Regions from separate parts of the Aminipila luticellarii genome, predicted to be linked through region 2. Evidence: predicted binding sites of a transcription regulator. Region 2 holds the regulator's gene; each other region holds the start of a gene.
What was found. The regulator HrcA, encoded in region 2, represses chaperone genes, less so after heat shock. The targets are predictions, from matches to a motif close to TTAGCACTCNNNNNNNNNGAGTGCTAA.

Region 1 (4,383 bases), 1.2 Mb from region 2:
ATTTTCTGAGACATCCCCTGCATATCATCCTTTAACTGTATTATATTTACGGTTCTTCACAGCTTCATGATGTTTTTACATCATGCCCGGCATACCGCCGCCGCCCATAGGAGGCATAGCCGGTTCATCCTTCTTTATATCTACGATGCCAGCTTCTGTTGTAAGAAGCATTGCAGATGCGGAGGAGGCGTTCTGAAGAGCGGATCTTGTAACCTTTGCCGGATCGACGATACCTGCATTGATCATGTCAACATATTCCTCTGTGGCTGCATTGAATCCAACACCGGCCTTGTTGTTCTTGACCTCAGCAACAATAACAGAGCCTTCACAGCCCGCATTTTCAGCGATCTGTCTAACCGGTTCTTCTAAAGCTCTCATAATGATTGCCGCGCCGGTCTTTTCATCACCGGAAAGGGTCTCAACATATTTGCTTACAGCCGGAATAGCATTGACAAGAGCAACACCGCCGCCTGCTACGATACCTTCTTCAACCGCAGCTTTGGTTGCGTTCAAAGCGTCTTCAATTCTTAATTTTCTTTCCTTCAGCTCTGTTTCAGTTGCAGCACCTACCTGAATAACAGCTACGCCGCCTGCAAGCTTTGCCAGTCTTTCCTGAAGCTTTTCTTTATCAAAATCGGAAGTCGATTCTTCATACTGATGCTTGATCTGTTTGATTCGGTTCTGAATCTCTTCAGCCTTGCCGGAACCATCCACGATAACTGTATTTTCCTTCGTTACCTTAACGGATGCAGCAGTACCTAGCATATCTAATGTAGCTTCCTTTAAGTCATATCCGACTTCCTCGGAAATAACTGTACCACCCGTTAAAATAGCAATGTCCTCCATCATAGCTTTTCTTCTGTCACCAAATCCCGGAGCCTTGACAGCTACGCAGTCAAATGTTCCTCTCAGCTTATTTACTACCAGAGTGGCAAGGGCTTCGCCGTCCACATCCTCTGCAATGATCAAAAGCTTTCTTCCCTGCTGAACGATCTGCTCCAGAATCGGAAGGATCTCCTGAATGTTTGAAATCTTTTTATCGGTCAATAGGATGTAAGGGTTCTGCATATTGGCTTCCATCTTTTCTGTATCGCTGACCATATATGCGGATAAATATCCTCTGTCAAACTGCATGCCTTCTACGACTTCCAGCGTTGTTCCCATGGATTTTGATTCTTCCACTGTGATAACGCCATCCTTGCCGACCTTTTCCATGGCCTCTGCAATCAGTTCGCCAATAGTAGAATCCGCTGCGGAAACAGAAGCGACCTGAGCGATGCTGTCCTTATTTTCCACGGTCTTTGCAATATTCTTGATTTCATCCACAGCCACATCTACGGCTCCTTGGATACCTCTCTTTAATACCATAGGGTTTGCACCGGCAGCCACATTCTTAAAGCCTTCCTTAATAATGATCTGTGCAAGAAGGGTAGCAGTAGTCGTACCATCACCTGCAACATCGTTTGTCTTTGTTGCTACTTCTTTCACAAGCTGTGCACCCATATTTTCTACGGCATCTTCCAGTTCGATTTCTCTGGCAATTGTCACACCATCATTGGTAATGACCGGCGATCCAAATTTCTTTTCAATAAGAACATTTCTGCCCTTCGGCCCTAATGTAATTTTTACAGTGTCTGCAAGCTTATCAACACCTGCTTGTAATTTTCGTCTAGCGTCTTCACCATAATGTAGTTCTTTAGCCATTTTAATTCCCCTCTTTCCTATTCTACGATTGCCAAAATATCTTTCTGGCTCATAATGGTATATTCTTCACCGGCATATTTGATTTCAGTACCTGCATACTTGGAGAATACCACCTTATCTCCGGCTTTTAATTCCATCTTTTCTTCTTCTGTTCCAGGGCCTACGGCAACTACTTCAGCCATTTGAGGCTGTTCCTTCGCCTGTCCGGGAAGAACGATCCCGCTCTTGGTCTTTTCTTCAGCTTCAACCATCTTAATTACTACTCTAGCGCCAAGCGGCTTGATTCCAAAACTCATTTTTGATACCTCCTGTTTGATATATTTGATTTTATTATTTATTATGTTTTGTTAGCACTCATTAAACCTGAGTGCTAACTCTATTTTAAACTAATCTTTTATAAAGTCAATAGTTTTTTTTCAATTTTATCGATATTATGCAAACATTCCTTCTGCAACGATAAACAGCCACGGCAGAAAGATAGCGGGGATCAGATTAGCTACCTTGATCTCCTTTATTTCCATAAAATTAAAGCCAATTCCTGCGATCAAAAGACTTCCTACGGCAGACATTTCCGTGATGATTTCATTTGTGAGCAATCCCTTCATAAAGGTCGCCCCAAGAGCGATACCCCCCTCATAAAGAAAAACAGGCACAGCGGAGAACGTCACTCCGACTCCCAATTGAGAGGCAAATACAATGGCAATGACCCCATCCAATATAGCTTTAGCAAAAAGCATTTCGTGATTTCCCTGCAATCCGCTCTCCAAAGAACCTACTATAGACATGGAGCCTGTACAAAATAAGATGGAGGCTGTCACGAAGCCCTTAGAGAAATTGCCCTCTGAAAAGCCCAGCTTCCCTTCCGCCCATTTTCCCAATCGATTCATTTGTGCATCTATGTTAATGGCCTCGCCTATAATGGCTCCGATTACCAGGCTCAGGATTAAAATCATCACCCGTTTATTTTCTAATGCTCCGGATATTCCTATATAAATAAGCGAAAGAGCAATCGCCTTCATTACCAAATTTTCAAACCGCTCCGGTACTCCTTTTATTATGTATGTTCCCGCCAATCCGCACACAACAATTGCGGCAGCATTTACTATTGGTCCAAGCATGTGTACATCCTTCCTTGCTACTCATTTTTCTAACTGTCTTATATGATAAAATAAATACTGTTGTGCTATTCCCCCATACGAACCAAAATGGTCGGCAGCATAATCTGCCATATGTTTCATATCCTTTTCGTCTATCCCATACAATCGGTGCATCACCCGGCGAACCCACACATCGATGGGAAAGCTTTCATGTTTTGCCATTCCAAACAATAATATGCAATTCGCCACCTTAGGTCCCACACCGCACAGGCTGGTCAAATACGCATACCCCTTTGCCGTATCCGCCAGGGGAAGCTGCTCCAGCGTTTGTAAAATTTCCTCTGTATCTGTCGGTTCGGCACCGGCGTGATCTGCTGCGACCTTTTTCGCGGTTTCAATGATATATTTGGCCCGATACCCCAGTCTGACGGGTGCCAGCTGTTCTTCGGTCAACCGGGCGAGAACCGGTGCTTTTGGAAAAGCAAAATAGTTTCTTCCCCGAAAGCTTCCTGCCGATTCTCCAAACAGCTCACATAAGCTCTCAATACACTTTTTTATGCGGGGGATATTGTTATTTTGAGAGATAATAAAAGAAATCAGCGTTTCCCACGGATCCTGCCTTAGGATTCGTATTCCCTGTCCGGATTTTATAGCTTCCGCCATGATGGGATCTTTTTCGGCTAAAATCCTTTTAATTTCCCCATAATCCCGATTTAAATCCAGATATCCGCACCAATGCTCTTCAAACTCTGCCTCATCAATATTATCAATACAAAGCCTGCCTTCACCTTGTTCTTCCATATATGTTTCAAAACTTATATTCACCGGCTTGCCAAAAGCGATCCCGGTATAACTGCCGTCCTGCTCTCTGTTCCACCGAAAGCACTGGCCGCAGTCAAATATATGATCCACATTAAAATCCTTAACTTTTTCTCTGACTACCATCGTGTTCTCCCAGCTTGTCTTTTTTCCCCTGGCCGTCTATATCAGCCCTTTGACCTCCACGTCTACGGAATTGATATTAAAGGCCGTCATATAAGCCACATGTTCCGTAATTTCCTGCTGCAGCTCTCTGGCACATTCCATGACCTTATTGCCATATCTCATATTTACCATGACCGTCAGGCTTATACCGGTCTTTGTATTTTGGGTGAGTACCCGCACAATCGAATGCACGCCTTTATTCTGTTCCCCCAAATAATATACGATATCGTTTACCACCTTATCCGAAATAAAAAATTCCCCTAAATAGCTGTATGTAGGCCGGACTACGGACCGTTCCTGCATATTTTCCTTACTGCCGAAACCAAACCCTCTGATCATGCGAATGGGATGCAGAAAATAGCCCGAGAAATCTGTCTTTAATTGTCCTGCAGGTACCGGAATCACGTGCTTGCCCAACTCCACCCGCTGCTTTCTGGCTGCGTTTCTTTGAGCCTTTGTCGTAATATCCTCGATAAAAATTCGTTCTTCTATCTCCGGCAGCTCCAATCTTTCGGCAATTTTGTCTACCATTCCCACAGATGTCCCCAGGATTAAGATCTTGTCCGGGTCGACTTCTTTTATTTTTTCAGCAACTGCC
Region 2 (4,383 bases):
CAGCTACACATTCATCCGGGTTAATACCTTTAAACGGATCTTTGCCTGTTACTCGTTTTACAGCATCCTGTACTGCCGGAATTCTTGTGGAACCGCCGACTAAGATTACCTTCGCAATGTCGGCATTGGTTACGCCGGCATCCTTCATAGCCTTCTGCATAGGTTCAATCGTTCTGTTTACAAGATCAGAAGTCAGCTGATCGAACTTCGCTCTTGTGATATCCATATCCATATGCAGCGGACCTTCAGCGCTCACTGTAATGAATGGAAGATTGATGTTTGCTGTCTGAGAACTTGAAAGCTCCTTCTTTGCTTTTTCTGCCGCTTCCTTCAATCTCTGATGAGCCATTTTATCTGCTCTTAAATCTATGCCATGTTCCTTGGCAAAGGTATCGGCCATGTAGTCGATCAATACTTTATCGAAGTTATCTCCGCCCAGCTTCGTATCGCCGTTTGTTGCTAATACTTCAAATACACCGTCACCCAGCTCCAGAATAGATACATCGAAGGTACCGCCTCCCAAGTCATATACTAAAATTTTGTGATGTCCGTTATCCTTATCCAGTCCATAAGCCAGAGATGCAGCGGTAGGCTCGTTAATAATTCTTTTTACATCAAGACCCGCGATCTTACCGGCATCCTTTGTTGCCTGTTTCTGAGCGTCTGTGAAGTAAGCCGGTACTGTAATAACCGCTTCTGTTACCTTTCCTCCCAGATAGCTTTCAGCGTCTGCCTTTAGTTTGCTTAAAATCATCGCTGAAATATCCTGCGGTGTATACGGCTTTCCATCAATTTCAACCTTGTAATCAGAACCCATATGTGTTTTGATGGATGAAATTGTTCTGTCCGGATTGGTGATTGCTTGTCTCTTTGCCGTTTCGCCGACCAGTCGTTCCCCGTTCTTTGTAAAGCCAACTACTGACGGAGTCGTTCTATTTCCTTCCGCATTGGCGATTACTACAGGTTCACCGCCCTCCAGGACAGCTACGCAGGAATTGGTAGTTCCTAAGTCTATACCTATTACTTTTCCCATGATATGTTACCTCCTAATTTGCGACCTTTACCATACTTGGTCGTATTACTTTACCGTTTAATTTATATCCTTTTTGTAAAACCTGAGTAATATGTCCGCTTTCATATTCGCTGCTTTCCTCAGTCATCACCGCGTTATGAAAGTTCGGATCGAACTCGATTCCCATTGCTTCTATTTCTTCTAACCCGCTTTTTTCCAATACCCCCTTGAAAATCTTAAATATATTGTTCATTCCCTGAACAAAGCCTTCGTCACCCTCACCGTGTGCAAGAGCTCTTTCGAAGTTATCTATTACATCAAGCAATTCTGAAACGAGTTTCTCGTTTGCATATGCATAAATGTCACTTTTGTCTTTCTCTGTTCTTCTCTTATAATTCTGAAAATCCGCCATAAGCCTCAGATACTTTTGATTGGCTTCTTCCTCTGTCACAGCCTCTGGTGACTTTTCTTCCCCGGCATTCTCAGGCTGTGCCTCTTGCCCTTCTGTTTTTGCCCCTTCTTCTGTAGACTCCGCCGCTTCCGTACCCTCAGTTTCCTTGGTTTCCAGATCATCTGCTGCGATCTCTTTTTCCACAGCCTTCTGCTCTTTACTCATCGTCCTCGTTACCTCCTATCAGTTTAAAAGTATTGTTCAAATTTTCAGTTACATACTCGATAACGGAAGTTACCTCGTCGTATTTCATTCTCGTCGGTCCGATTACACCTATCTTGCCCACAAGCTTCCCATCTATGTGATAAGTCGCTGTAATCAAACTGCAATTCTGCATCATGTCATCTGCGTTTTCATTCCCTATAGTAATAATCACACCATTTTCTCTTTTTATGAGCTTCTTGGTAAAATCCTCTTTTTTATCTAATAGTTCCAGAAACATCTTAGCCCTATCTATATCATTGTATTCCGGTATGGAAAAGATATTGGTCAATCCATCCATGTACAAATTTACGTTCAACATCTTCTCTAAAGTCTTCATGAAGTTCGGCATAATATTCTGTGCCAGCATCCCCATCGCCTCTAAATCCGTTTCAAAGGACTTTATAATATCCACCGTCAGTGCCTCGCTGATGGTCTTGCCTTTGAAGTTGTACGTCATAGATTTGGACAGCAGTTCAATATTCTCTCTCGTGTACGGCACCTTAAGCTTCAATGCTGTATTGGAAACCTTACCGCTTTCTGCTACAATCATCAGCACTACAGTACTTTGATCGACCGGAAGAATATTAATGAATCTGAGCAGATCTTCATCTGCTTCGGGTGTCATAGCAAAAGAAGTTAAATTGGTGATTTCAGATAGTAGGCTGGCTGCGTGCTGAATGGTTTTTTCAAACTCCGATATATCGCTGTGCAGCTTTTCCGATATTACCTGTTTTTCCTCTATCGTCAGTTCCTTTTTTCTCATCAGTTCATTGACATACAGTCTGTAGGCTTTGTCTGAAGGAACTCTGCCTGCCGAAGTATGAGGATGTGTTAAAAATCCCATATCCTCCAAATCCGACATTTCATTACGAATCGTAGCCGGACTTACGCCTAACGCATACTTTTTAGAAAGAGTTCTGGATCCAACCGGCTCACCTGTTCTGATAAAATCACCGATGAGGGCTTGCAGTATTCTCAATTTCCTTTCGTTTAAATCCATTTTTCTCACCCTTTCTTGTTAGCACTCGCATCACCTGAGTGCTAAATCTAGTTTTAATTTAACACTCTTAGGTATTAATGTCAACACTTCTTGCAAAAAAACATATAATTTTTTGCATCCGGACAAAATAGTTGACAAAAATGGGCAATATAAAAGCCGGACCTGCCAAATAAGGTGTTTGACAGGCCGGCTTTTACATTTCGTAATTCGTCGTTTTCTTTTACTTATTTTTTTTACCTAAGTATGCTTCCTGTATGGTCGAATCCGCCAAAAGCTCTTTTGCACTTCCGGAAGCTGTGATGACTCCCTGCTCCAGCACATAAGCTTTGTCCGCTACAGAAAGCGCTTTAAACGCATTTTGTTCCACAAGCAGAAGTGTTTTCCCCATTTGTTTGATTTCTACTATAATCTCAAATATGGTATTGATTAAAAGCGGGGCTAACCCTAAAGAGGGTTCATCCAGCATGATTAAATTGGGATTGGACATAAGCCCTCTGCCCATGGCAAGCATCTGCTGCTCTCCTCCCGACAGCGTACCGGCAATCTGCTTTTCTCTTTCCTTTAATCTGGGAAAAAGATTATACACCTTTTCAAAATCTTCGTTGATGCCTTTGGTGTCATTTCTAAGATATGCGCCCATTTTTAAATTTTCATGTACCGTAAGGTTCGCAAATATGATACGTCCTTCAGGTACTTGACAAACTCCCGATTTAACAACCTTATGAGCTTGCTTCGGAAGCGGCCGCTCTTCATAGAGCACATCTCCCTGATATTTCACCATACCGCTTATAGCATTTAATAAGGAGGATTTGCCTGCGCCATTTGAACCAATAATGGTAACGATTTCTCCCTGCTGTACATCGATGGATACCCCTCGGAGGGCATGAATACCGCCATAGTGTACATTAAGATTGTTTACCTTCAACATGGATATCTTCCTCCTTCCCCAGATAAGCTTCGATTACCCGTTTATCGTCCTGTATCTCATCGGGAGTACCTTCCGCCAATGCTTTCCCAAAATTCAATACAAAAATTTTATCACAAAGTCCCATGATCAAATCCATGTGATGCTCTATAATAAGAACGGTCAGATTAAAATCATCGCGAATCTGCCTGATCAACTCCATCAGCTGAATCGTTTCTTCCGGGTTCATACCGGCCGCCGGTTCATCCAGCAGTAAAAGCTTGGGATCTAAAGCTAACGCTCTGGCTATTTCCAGCTTTCTTTGCATGCCATAGGGCAGATTTGCCGCCACCATATCCCGCACTTCCCAAAGTCCCATCAGTTTAAGCAGCTCGGACGTCTTTTGATTCAATATGTCCTCTTGTTTGCAAAAGGAGCCTGCCCAAGGCAGTATGATCTTCGTAAAGGGTATTCTCCTTGGAAGAATGGATTGAAAAAGACCGTAGCTTCCTGAACGGTGACAGGCAGTCAGTACATTTTCAAAAACACTGAGCTTCTTAAAAAGCCGAATGTTTTGAAAGGTTCTGGTAATACCTCTCTCTGCAATTTCATAAGGTTTCAGGGGCTTCCAGCTAAAGCGTCTTTTTACCCCATTTGCAAAGCCTTTTCCATAGGGATCGGCTCCTGCGATCGGATCCCCGTAAAATAAAATTTCTCCCTCACTCAAGGTATATACCGCTGTAATCAAATTAAAAATGGTGGTTTTTCCCGCTCCATTCGGTCCGATCAGACCAAAGATTTCACCTTCCTTT
Region 3 (4,383 bases), 1.1 Mb from region 2:
TTGTTTGCAGGAATAGAGTTCAGAACCTTTTCCATTTCGATGGAGATTTCGCCATTACTGGTCAAGCAGACCGGATGGCTCTTCAACCGCTGAGAAACTCTTACTTCTGAAACCTTTCCTTCCAACGCTTCTTTCATGGCCGCAAAGAGATCTTTATTTTCTTCAGCCTGTTTTTCCATGGCCTCTTTTTCTTCTGCTGTCTCTTCTATTCCTAAGTCATCACTTGAAACGGATTTAAACTGTTTTTCATCAACAGCACTGATGATCTTGATGGCAAACTCATCGATTTCATCCGTACAGTAAAGAATTTCATACCCCTTATCCTTAAGCATTTCAGTCTGCGGCTGTTTATCCAGCTGCTCCCTGCTCTCGCCGCAGGCATAATAAATATATTTCTGATCTTCCTTCATTCTTGAAACATATTCAGAGAATGTAACCAATTTCTTTTCGGAAGAAGAGTAGAACATCAACAATTCTTTTACGGCATCCTTATGCATGCCAAATTCATTGTACGCACCAAATTTGAGCTGCATGCCGAAGTTTTCAAAGAACTTCTCGTATTTTTCTCTGTCTGTATTCAACATGTCAAGCAGCTCAGATTTAATCTTCTTTTCCAGTCTCACAGCGATTGCTTTAAGCTGTCTGTCATGCTGCAGCATTTCTCTGGAGATATTCAGGGATAAGTCCTGAGAGTCCACCAGACCTTTTACAAAGCTGAAATAATCCGGCAGAAGATCTGCGCACTTGTCCATGATCAAAACACCGCTGGAATAAAGCTGCAGACCTTTTTCATACTCTTTCGTATAGTAGTTATACGGCGTTCTGGCCGGAACATATAACAGGGCATTATAGGTGGATACCCCCTCTACATTGGTATGAATGACTCTGGCCGGATCTTCAAAATCGAAGAATTTTTCCTTGTAGAACTGATTGTATTCTTCCGCCGTAATAGCTCCCTTGCTCTTTTTCCAGATCGGAACCATACTGTTCAGTGTTTCATCTTCTCTATATGTCTCGTATTCAGGTGTATAGTCCTTATCTGCTTTCTGTTCTTCTGTTGCCTCTTTCATTTTATGCTTTTCCACATTCATTTTAATTGGGTAACGAATGTAGTCTGAATATTTTTTAATCAGCTCTTTAATTCTGTGTTCGTGGAGATATTCTCCGTACTTTTCATCTTCCGTATCTTCTTTAATGTACAAAATAATCTGAGTCCCTACATCCTCTTTATCGCACTCTGTAACGCTGTAGCCGTCTGCTCCCGTAGATTCCCACATATATGCCTGATCCTGCCCGTATCGTTTACTTAGGACCTCTATTTTGGAAGCTACCATAAATGCAGAATAGAAGCCGACACCGAACTGTCCGATAATATCAATGTCTTCCTTGTTTTCCATTTTATCTGCATTTTCCTGCTTGAATTGAAGAGACCCGCTCTGAGCAATGGTGCCTAGGTTATTTTCAAGCTCTTCCTTGGACATACCGATACCATTATCCGTTATCGTCAAAGTCCTAGCTTCACTGTCCGCAGTCAGCCTGATGTAAAAATCCTCTCTGGAAATGCCGGTGTTTTCAGACAAGGTCAAATAATACAGCTTGTCGATGGCATCACTTGCATTTGAAATAATTTCTCTCAGGAAAATCTCTTTATGGGTGTAAATAGAGTTAATCATTAAGTCCAGCAATCTTTTGGACTCCGCTTTGAATTGCTTCTTTGCCATGGTATATTCCCTCTTTCTCTGTAATGTAATAGTATATGATTCGTATATAAAATACCCCGTTTATCGTTCTGGCACTCACTAAATAAGAGTGCTAACAAATATAATATACATCGACATCCAGCAAAAATCAAGTCAAAAAACAAAAAAAAATAGAAACAAAGCTTGTATTTTTCCTTCTCTTTTTTTATCAACATTTTCTAATAGATAAAAGTAGCGCAGCAGTTTTGAAGCTACTACGCTAACAAGCCTAATTTTTTAAAGATGTCTGAAAAAAACGAATTCTTACTGCTACGAGCTGCCTGTTGATCCGCCCATACTCGTTTAGGACATGGCAAAACCAAATATTATATATCCAACAAAGGATATGCCTGTAACAATTCCTATATACGGAAGCTGTGCAACTGCATAATCTACATTATTAATCCGGCAGGCTGAAGCTGATAGCAGCGTTACATCTGAATAGAAGCAAGCCTGCGCACCAAAGCATGCAGCTGAAATAATCGCTCCCAGTGTAAGGGGTATACTTGCGCCGCTTGAAGCCGCCAGCGGCAGAATGATTGGAGTACATACGGCAGGGATGCTCCAGATATTGCCTGTTGCGAAACATACAATGCCTATGAGTATGAATGCGATTGCCGGAAGCCACGCTGCGCTCATATACGGACCTGCAACGTCGATCAGGTAGTCAGGTAATCCGATAAGGTTGATGGATTCTCTATAAAATAATGATGTAACAAGTACAACTGCTATGAAAAGCATATCTTCAAGCCCCTTGTAGCAAGCGTCACAGAATTTTCCGAGACTCATCATCCTGGTCGGAACGAACAGAAGAAAGCAAGAGAAGATACCACAGCTTACACCATAAAGGATATCCCCCAGCCATACGGTTACAATTATAACTACTGCCATTGGTACGATGAATGCCCACAGATGTGGTGTTATTTCTTTTTCTTCCTTGGCATTATCCGTGATAGCGCCCATTACCTCACCCAGCTCATCACTTTGGTTCTGCATGTTGCTTGATGGCGGCCAAAGCTGTCCGGTTTCTGCGACCCTCTGATAGGCCTTCTTAATACCGCCCATCTTAGGAACGATTCCCAAAATGACCAGAAGTACGAAAATTACACAGATAAACGGATAAAAAAAGTATGGCATAATATGGTAGTAAATGCTCATTGCACTGCCGCCGACTACTGCCGCTTCCGGCTGTTGTTCAAAGATTCCGGAGAAGAACACCACCCATGCGGAAATTGGTATGATCAGACAAACCGGAGCCGACGTGGTATTGATGATGTAGCAAAGCATTTCTCTTGGGGTCTTGTATTCATCTGAAAGGGTAAGTACACAGTTTGCCGTAACCAGGATGCTGAGGTAGTCGTCGATAAAAATTATAACTCCGCATAACCAAGTCATTAACAACACTTGTTTCTCTGACTTGATATACTTTCTGGCTAAGTCTCCTATTGCCACAGCTCCCTTTGACTGTCTGAGCAGCTGTACGAAGCATCCGAACAGCAGACAAATAATAACGATATAGTTATTGTCTGCATCACATGATGCGGAAAGTAATGCATCCATCATGGGCATGAAGAACGCTGCCTTGTAGTAAAATATGTATCCGAGTATACCAGATAACATGATACTCAGGATACACTTCTTAGTTATTAGCGCGAATACTAAGAAACCCAGCGCTGGAATTAAGGTGATGATTCCTAAATTAGTCCCGTCCATAGCGTTTCCTTTCTCTTAAATCAATAATAAATAATTTTTCATACTCTACCCAAAATTTCCACCTTTAAATTTATTTCATTTTTAAAATAAGTTCCTATTTCTGTCAGACGCTCTTCTGCCGGCTGTTGAAAGTCCTCCTGTGTGCCGCCCACGTTTCTTTTCTTGCTGATGCCAAGGCTGTGGTAGGGGAGCAGATTTACCCGTTTCACGCCGATTTCTCTGTAAAGTTCGCCTGTGCGTTTGATTATATCGCCGCTGTCATTCACTCCTCTGATGAGAGGCATTCTCATGATCAGCTTATCCGCCGTTCTTGCATCTGCTGCGAGCATTCTCAGGTTGTCAAGGATCAGCTGATTGCTGACTCCCGTGTACTGTCTGTGAACTTCATCATCAATGGACTTCATATCATAAAGAATGTCTGTGACGTTCTCCTTGAGAGCCATTTTCATGAGAGCCTGTGAATCCCCAAAACCACATGTATCCAGACACATGTTGATTCCTCGTTTACCCGCTTCATCGATGAGCCTGCATACAAAGTCTGCGTGCATGAGGATTTCTCCTCCGCTGACTGTAATACCGCCCCCTGTGTTTTCATAAAAGCCTTTATCCTGCTCGGCTACGCGGAGTATTTCATCTATGCTCATTCGCTTGGCTACAGGTCTTAAGGCCTGTGCATAGCACTCGTCCGTACACTGGAGGCACACGTCACATTTCGCTCTGTCAATGACAACTCCCTCTTCCGGATTTATTGTCACTGCACCTTTAGGGCATATCTTGACGCAGCATCCGCATCCGATGCAGTTGTTCGGCGACTTGATAAGCTGCTGCTGCGGGTCGATCAATTCAGGATTGTGACACCACTTACAGCTAAGGGGGCAGCCCTTTAAAAATACCGTTGTCCGGATACCGGGTCCGTCTTCTACGGAAAACT

Region 1: the regulator HrcA is predicted to act here: its motif matches at 2,052-2,078, upstream of EQM06_RS10740 (co-chaperone GroES).
Region 3: the regulator HrcA is predicted to act here: its motif matches at 1,790-1,816, upstream of htpG (molecular chaperone HtpG).

Annotation. Positions count from the first base shown of each region.
Region 1 covers NZ_CP035281.1:2,314,732-2,319,114, forward strand. The annotation lists gene groL (chaperonin GroEL) at 76-1,704, opposite strand; gene EQM06_RS10740 (co-chaperone GroES) at 1,722-2,000, opposite strand; gene EQM06_RS10745 (DUF554 domain-containing protein) at 2,136-2,822, opposite strand; gene EQM06_RS10750 (DNA-3-methyladenine glycosylase family protein) at 2,844-3,746, opposite strand; gene EQM06_RS10755 (Asp23/Gls24 family envelope stress response protein) at 3,783-4,383, opposite strand, start outside.
Region 2 covers NZ_CP035281.1:1,136,456-1,140,838, reverse strand. The annotation lists gene dnaK (molecular chaperone DnaK) at 1-1,033, opposite strand, end outside; gene grpE (nucleotide exchange factor GrpE) at 1,047-1,628, opposite strand; gene hrcA (heat-inducible transcriptional repressor HrcA) at 1,621-2,667, opposite strand; gene EQM06_RS05155 (ABC transporter ATP-binding protein) at 2,888-3,595, opposite strand; gene EQM06_RS05150 (ABC transporter ATP-binding protein) at 3,573-4,383, opposite strand, start outside.
Region 3 covers NZ_CP035281.1:2,249,550-2,253,932, forward strand. The annotation lists gene htpG (molecular chaperone HtpG) at 1-1,721, opposite strand, end outside; gene EQM06_RS10455 (Na+/H+ antiporter NhaC family protein) at 2,043-3,308, opposite strand; gene EQM06_RS10460 (glycyl-radical enzyme activating protein) at 3,491-4,383, opposite strand, start outside.